DNA from 2 places in the Streptomyces sp. NPDC048370 genome. Region 2 is predicted to be linked to the other one. Evidence: predicted binding sites of a transcription regulator. Region 2 holds the regulator's gene; the other holds the start of a gene.
The links. Region 2 encodes HrcA, which represses chaperone genes, less so after heat shock. Its sites were predicted from a motif close to TTNGCACTCNGNNNNNCNGAGTGCNAA; they were not measured.

Region 1: a site for HrcA is predicted at 1,323-1,349, ahead of groL (chaperonin GroEL). Genes of this name have one in related genera too.

The regions. Positions count from the first base shown of each region.
Region 1 is NZ_JBICYI010000006.1:153,188-156,836, forward strand. Features, by position in the region: gene thrC (threonine synthase) at 1-251, shown strand, start outside; gene ACGFYP_RS15750 (MoaD/ThiS family protein) at 280-558, shown strand; gene ACGFYP_RS15755 (cold-shock protein) at 977-1,180, shown strand; gene groL (chaperonin GroEL) at 1,514-3,142, shown strand; gene ACGFYP_RS15765 (SRPBCC family protein) at 3,308-3,649, shown strand, end outside.
Region 2 is NZ_JBICYI010000004.1:381,371-385,019, forward strand. Features, by position in the region: gene ACGFYP_RS12575 (nitronate monooxygenase) at 1-7, opposite strand, end outside; gene dnaJ (molecular chaperone DnaJ) at 94-1,233, opposite strand; gene hrcA (heat-inducible transcriptional repressor HrcA) at 1,234-2,253, opposite strand; gene ACGFYP_RS12590 (MBL fold metallo-hydrolase) at 2,462-3,184, shown strand; gene ACGFYP_RS12595 (DUF3097 domain-containing protein) at 3,195-3,649, shown strand, end outside.

The sequences.
Region 1 (3,649 bases), on a different contig from region 2:
AGCAGGTCGTCGAGGCGATCAAGGTCCTGGCCAGGACCGAGGGCATCTTCGCCGAGACGGCGGGCGGGGTGACGGTCGGCGTCACGAAGAAGCTGATCGAGGCCGGCCTCATCGACCCGAGCCTGACCACCGTCGTGCTCAACACGGGCGACGGGCTCAAGACCCTGGACGCCGTCGCCGACACCTCTCAGGCGACCGCCACCATCAAGCCGAGCCTGGACGCGTTCCGCGACGCCGGCCTGGCCCACTGACCACCCTCGTCACGGAAGGCAGCACCACATGAGCGTCAAGGTCCGTATCCCCACCATCCTCCGTACCTACACGGGCGGCCAGGCCGAGGTTCCGGCGGAGGGCGCGACCCTGTCCGAGGTCATCTCCGACCTGGAGAAGAACCACGCGGGCATCGCCGCCCGCGTCCTGGACGACCAGGGCAAGCTGCGCCGCTTCGTGAACGTCTACGTGAACGACGACGACGTCCGCTTCGAGCAGGGCCTGGAGACGGCGACGCCGGACGGCGCGGGCGTCTCGATCATCCCGGCGGTCGCGGGCGGCTGCTGAGCCCGTCTCCGTCCGCTCGCTTTACCCGGAGTAACCGAATTGCCCCCTCCCGCCGAAGAAGCGGAGGGGGCAATTCTGCATGGTTGAACGCGGTAGAGTTGGGGAAGTCCCCCCGGCTCCACTCCGCCGCTCCGTGCCAGGCGCATATGAGAATGCGTCCGCACGCGACAAGAAGCAGCCAAAGTGCGCGAACGATGTGTACCTTCTGCGCGTTTTGCCGGGCCCGACTTGCCCCGGAAATCAATCAATTCTCCGGAATTCTCCTTTACGCCGTGCCCAGAATTCTCGTCCGATTGACCTGTTGCAGAGGGCAGTTGGGCAGATACATTCAGCCGCGGTCGACGCGTTCCGGCGCAGGGTCTGACCCGGGTCCGCGAAGTGCGGTCCCGCGCAAGGGCCAGTAATAGGGGAGTTAGGCATGGCTCAGGGCACCGTCAAGTGGTTCAACGCGGAGAAGGGCTACGGCTTCATCGCGGTCGACGGTGGTGCGGATGTATTCGTCCACTACAGCGCGATCCAGATGGACGGATACCGCACCCTCGAAGAGGGTCAGCGGGTCGAGTTCGAGATCTCGCAGGGCCAGAAGGGTCCGCAGGCGGACATGGTCAAGCTCGCCGTCTGAGCACGGCGCGATCGGCCACCACGTACGCACTCACGCGTTCTCACGCCGAGGGGTCCGCATCCTGACCGGGATGCGGACCCCTCGTGCGTGTGCGGGCGGGTGCGCGGGTGCGCCGGGGTCGTCTCTCGATCTGTGGGAGTCGCTTGCACTCGCATGGGCCGAGTGCTAATCATTGGCGTTAGCACTCTGAAGGTGAGAGTGCTTACGAGGATCGGGCAGACGAGGTCCGCGGCCAGGTGGGGCAAGGAACCACAGGGCACGCAGGCCGTCCGTCGCGGGCGTCGGCGCGGTCCTGGAGCGTTATCCACCCCATGTCCGGGAGGACCACTTCACATGGCCAAGATCATCGCGTTCGACGAGGAGGCACGGCGCGGTCTCGAGCGCGGGATGAACCAGCTCGCCGACGCCGTCAAGGTCACCCTTGGCCCCAAGGGCCGTAACGTCGTCCTCGAGAAGAAGTGGGGCGCCCCCACGATCACCAACGATGGTGTGTCCATCGCCAAGGAGATCGAGCTCGAGGACCCGTACGAGAAGATCGGCGCCGAGCTGGTCAAGGAAGTCGCCAAGAAGACGGACGACGTCGCCGGTGACGGTACGACCACCGCGACCGTCCTCGCCCAGGCGCTCGTCCGCGAGGGCCTGCGCAACGTGGCGGCCGGCGCCAACCCGATGGCCCTCAAGCGCGGCATCGAGAAGGCCGTCGAGGCCGTCTCCGGCGCCCTGCTGGAGCAGGCGAAGGATGTCGAGACCAAGGAGCAGATCGCTTCCACGGCCTCCATCTCCGCCGCCGACACCCAGATCGGCGAGCTCATCGCCGAGGCGATGGACAAGGTCGGCAAGGAAGGCGTCATCACCGTCGAGGAGTCCCAGACCTTCGGTCTGGAGCTGGAGCTCACCGAGGGTATGCGCTTCGACAAGGGCTACATCTCGGCGTACTTCGCCACCGACATGGAGCGTATGGAGGCGTCCCTGGACGACCCGTACCTCCTGATCGTCAACTCCAAGATCTCTTCGGTGAAGGACCTGCTCCCGCTCCTGGAGAAGGTCATGCAGTCGGGCAAGCCGCTGCTGATCATCGCTGAGGACGTCGAGGGCGAGGCCCTGTCGACCCTGGTCGTCAACAAGATCCGCGGCACCTTCAAGTCCGTCGCGGTCAAGGCCCCGGGCTTCGGCGACCGTCGCAAGGCCATGCTGAACGACATCGCCATCCTCACGGGCGGCACGGTCATCTCCGAGGAGGTCGGCCTCAAGCTCGAGAACGCGGGCCTGGACCTGCTGGGCCGCGCCCGCAAGGTCGTCATCACCAAGGACGAGACCACGATCGTCGACGGTGCCGGTGACAGCGACCAGGTCGCCGGTCGCGTCAACCAGATCCGCGCCGAGATCGAGAACTCGGACAGCGACTACGACCGCGAGAAGCTGCAGGAGCGCCTGGCGAAGCTCGCCGGCGGTGTTGCGGTCATCAAGGCCGGTGCCGCGACCGAGGTCGAGCTCAAGGAGCGCAAGCACCGCATCGAGGACGCCGTTCGCAACGCGAAGGCGGCCGTCGAGGAGGGCATCGTCGCCGGTGGTGGCGTGGCCCTGCTCCAGGCCTCCAACGTCTTCGAGAAGCTCGAGGCGGACCTGTCGGGCGACGAGGCCACCGGTGCCGCGATCGTGAAGCTGGCCCTCGAGGCCCCGCTGAAGCAGATCGCCGTCAACGCCGGCCTCGAGGGTGGCGTCGTGGCGGAGAAGGTCCGCAACCTGCCCGTCGGCCACGGCCTGAACGCCGCGACCAACGAGTACGTGGACCTCATCGCCGAGGGCATCATCGACCCGGCGAAGGTGACGCGTTCCGCGCTGCAGAACGCGGCCTCCATCGCCGCGCTGTTCCTGACCACCGAGGCCGTCATCGCCGACAAGCCCGAGAAGGCCGGCGCGGCCGCTCCGGGCGGCATGCCGGGCGGTGACATGGACTTCTGATCCTTCTGGATCGGTAGTTCCTCGCTGTACACCTGTACGCGACCGAGGGCGGCACTCCCTGTTGGGGGTGCCGCCCTCGGGCGTTCGGGGTGATGCTGGTGGGGTGGGGGCGGCACGGGCCACGGAAGGCCGCCGCCACCGGCCCACGGAAGGCGGGAGCGATCCATGATCACGCTGCTGACGACACCGACCGACCGCGAACTGGTGATCACCCGCACCTTCGACGCCCCGCCCGCCCGCGTCTGGGAGGCCTGGACCAGGCCCGAGCACGTCCGGCAGTGGTACGGCGTGGCCGCGATGCCCACGACCGTCTGCGACATCGACCTCCGGGTCGGCGGCGCGTGGCGCTGGGGCCAGAAGGCGCCCGACGGCCGGGAGATCGTCTTCTCCGGCACGTACGAGGAGATCCTCCCGAACGAGCGCCTCGTCTACACCGAGGTCTTCGAGCTCATGCCGGGCCCGCCGGTCCACGTCACCCTCACCTTCGACGACACCCCTGACGGTGGC
Region 2 (3,649 bases):
TGGACATGCAGGCATCGTGCCATAAGGAAGGGCGGCATCCGCGCTGCGGACACCGCCCTTGCCTACGCACTCCGGGGGCCTCCCGGGGCCGCCCTACCGCCCGTTGAAGGCGTCCTTCAAGCGCGAGAACAGCCCCTGCTGCCCCGGCTGGAACTGGCCCGTCGGCCGCTCCTCGCCACGCAGCTTGGCCAGTTCGCGCATCAGGCGCTCCTGCTCGGGGTCGAGCTTCGTCGGCGTCGTCACCTCGACGTGGACGATCAGGTCGCCGCGTCCGCCGCCGCGCAGGTGCGTGATGCCGCGCCCGTGCAGCGGGATCGACTGGCCGGACTGGGTGCCCGGCCGGATGTCGACCTCCTCGAGCCCGTCGAGCGTCTGCAGCGGCACCTTCGTGCCGAGCGCGCCCGCCGTCATCGGGATGGTGACCGTGCAGTGCAGGTCGTCGCCGCGCCGCTGGAAGACCTCGTGGGGGACCTCGTGGATCTCCACGTACAGGTCACCCGCCGGGCCGCCGCCCGGGCCGACCTCGCCCTCGCCGGCCAGCTGGATGCGCGTGCCGTTGTCGACACCGGCCGGGATCTTCACGGTCAGCGTGCGCCGCGAGCGGACCCGGCCGTCGCCCGCGCACTCGGGGCACGGGGTCGGGACGACGGTGCCGAAGCCCTGGCACTGGGGGCAGGGGCGGGAGGTCATGACCTGGCCCAGGAAGGACCGGGTGACCTGCGAGACCTCACCGCGACCGCGACACATGTCACAGGTCTGGGCGGAGGTGCCGGGCGCCGCGCCCTCACCGGAACACGTCGTACAGACGACGGCCGTGTCGACCTGGATGTCCTTCGTCGTACCGAAGGCCGCCTCGTTGAGGTCGATCTCCAGCCGGATCATCGCGTCCTGGCCGCGCCGGGTGCGCGAGCGCGGCCCGCGCTGCGACGCCGTACCGAAGAACGCGTCCATGATGTCCGAGAAGTTCCCGAAGCCGCCCTGGCCGAAGCCGCCCGCGCCACCGGCGCCGCCGGAAGCGGACAGCGGGTCGCCGCCGAGGTCGTAGACCTGCTTCTTCTGCGGGTCCGACAACACCTCGTACGCGGCGTTGATCTCCTTGAACCGCTCCTGCGTCTTCGGATCGGGATTCACATCCGGGTGCAGCTCGCGCGCGAGCCGCCGGAATGCCTTCTTGATCTCGTCCTGGGACGCGTCGCGGCGCACGCCGAGTACGGCGTAGTAGTCCGTGGCCACTTACGACTCCGCCAGGATCTGTCCGACGTAACGTGCCACTGCGCGTACCGCTCCCATCGTTCCGGGGTAGTCCATGCGGGTCGGTCCGACCACGCCGAGTTTGGCGACTGCCTCGTCGCCCGAACCGTAGCCGACCGCGACGACGGACGTGGAGGTGAGGCCCTCATGGGCGTTCTCGTGCCCGATCCGTACGGTCATGCCCGAGTCCTTGGCCTCGCCGAGCAGTTTGAGGAGCACGACCTGCTCCTCAAGGGCTTCGAGCACAGGCCTGATCGTGAGGGGGAAGTCATGGCCGAAGCGGGTCAGATTGGCGGTACCGCCGATCATCAGCCGCTCCTCGTGCTCTTCCACCAGCGTTTCGAGCAGGGTCGCGAGCACCGTCGAGACCGTGCCGCGGTCCTCCGTCTCCTCGAAGGACTCCGGGAGATCCTGCACCAGTTGCGGCACGTCCGCGAAACGGCGGCCGACGACCCGGCTGTTGAGCCGGGCACGCAGGTCGGCCAGCGAGGTCTCGCCGAACGGCGCGGGGCAGTCGATGACGCGCTGCTCGACGCGGCCGGTGTCCGTGATGAGCACGAGCATCAGCCGGGCGGGCGCCAGCGAGAGCAGCTCCACGTGCCGGACCGTCGAGCGGGTCAGCGACGGGTACTGCACGACGGCGACCTGGCGGGTCAGCTGCGCGAGCAGCCGGACCGTGCGCCCGACGACGTCGTCGAGGTCGACGGCTCCGTCGAGGAAGTTGTGGATCGCGCGCCGCTCGGGCGTCGACAGCGGCTTGACGCCGGCGAGCCGGTCGACGAAGAGGCGGTACCCCTTGTCGGTCGGGATGCGTCCGGCGCTGGTGTGGGGCTGGGCGATGTAGCCCTCGTCCTCCAGGACGGCCATGTCGTTGCGCACGGTGGCGGGCGAGACGCCGAGCTTGTGGCGCTCCGTGAGCGCCTTGGAGCCGACCGGCTCCTCCGTCCCGACATAGTCCTGGACGATGGCGCGCAGCACCTCGAGTCTGCGTTCGCTGAGCATCGCGCACACCTCCAGCTGTCGTATCGGTTGCTTCGGTTGCTCCGCTTTTGGCACTCGCCCTGCCCGAGTGCCAGGAATCCCCCGGCCAGTGTACGGCGGCGGGCATCGCTCCTGGCAAGGAGGCCGCGTCGGAGGTCGCGTCGTGCGTCGGGTCGGACATCGCGCCGGACGTCGCCGGACGTCGCGTCGTTGCGGATAGCGTCGCGGCATGGACGTCGGTTGGGAAGAGTTCGGCTGGGAGCGGCTCGCGGACGGGGTGGGCAGGCGCCGCCTGCCGATCTGGGACGCCACGGTGGGCCTGGTGGTGGGCGAAGAGGCGGTACTGCTGTACGACACGGGCTCCACGCTCCGGGAGGGAACGGAGCTACGGACCCAGATCGAGGCGCTGACGGGCGGCCGAAGAGTGACGCACATCGCACTGAGCCACCCGCACTTCGATCATGTTCTGGGCACGGCGGCGTTCGCGGGGGCGGAGGTGTACGGGGCGGTGGGCGTGGACGCGCTGCTGCGCCGGGAGGGGAGCGAGCTGATGGTGGACGCGGTACGGCAAGGGGTGGACGCGTTCGCTGCGGCGGAGGCGGTGGACGTCCTGGTGGCGCCGCACCACGTGGTCTCCGGGGAGTGGACGCTGGACCTGGGCGGCCGGCAGGTGCTGCTGGCGAACGTGGGCCCGGGCCACACGGCCCACGACCTGGCTCTGCTGATCCCCGGCGGGCGGGAGATCGTCTTCTGCGGCGACCTGGTGGAGGAGTCGGGGGAGCCGCAGGCGGGCCCGGACGCGATCACCTCGCGCTGGCCGGACGCGCTGGACCGGCTGCTGCGGCTGGGCGGGGAGGACGCGGTGTACGTACCGGGCCACGGGGCGACGGTGGACGCCACGTTCGTACGGCACCAACGCGAGGAACTGGCACGCCGCTTCTCCGTCGCATAACGTCGCGCAAATGCGCAGCTACAACCCGGACATGACACCGCCCTGGAAGCGCTCCGCGCCCGTGCCGGAGGTACCGGCGGACGTGGACCTCGTGGTGGAGGAGGTCTCGACGGGCTTCTGCGGGGCGGTGATCCGCTGCGAGGCGGGCACGGTGACGCTGGAGGACCGCTTCGGCAAGCACCGGGTGTTCCCGATGGACCCGGGGGGCTTCCTGCTGGAGGGGCGCGTGGTCACCCTGACCCGCCCGGCGGCGGGCCCGACGCGGTCGAGCCGCACGGCCTCGGGCTCGATCGCGGTGCCGGGGGCGAGGGCCCGGGTGGCACGGGCGGGCCGGATCTACGTGGAGGGCCGGCACGACGCCGAGCTGGTGGAGCGGGTCTGGGGCGACGACCTGCGCATCGAGGGCGTGGTGGTGGAGTACCTGGAGGGCATCGACGACCTCCCGTCGATCGTCGCGGACTTCGC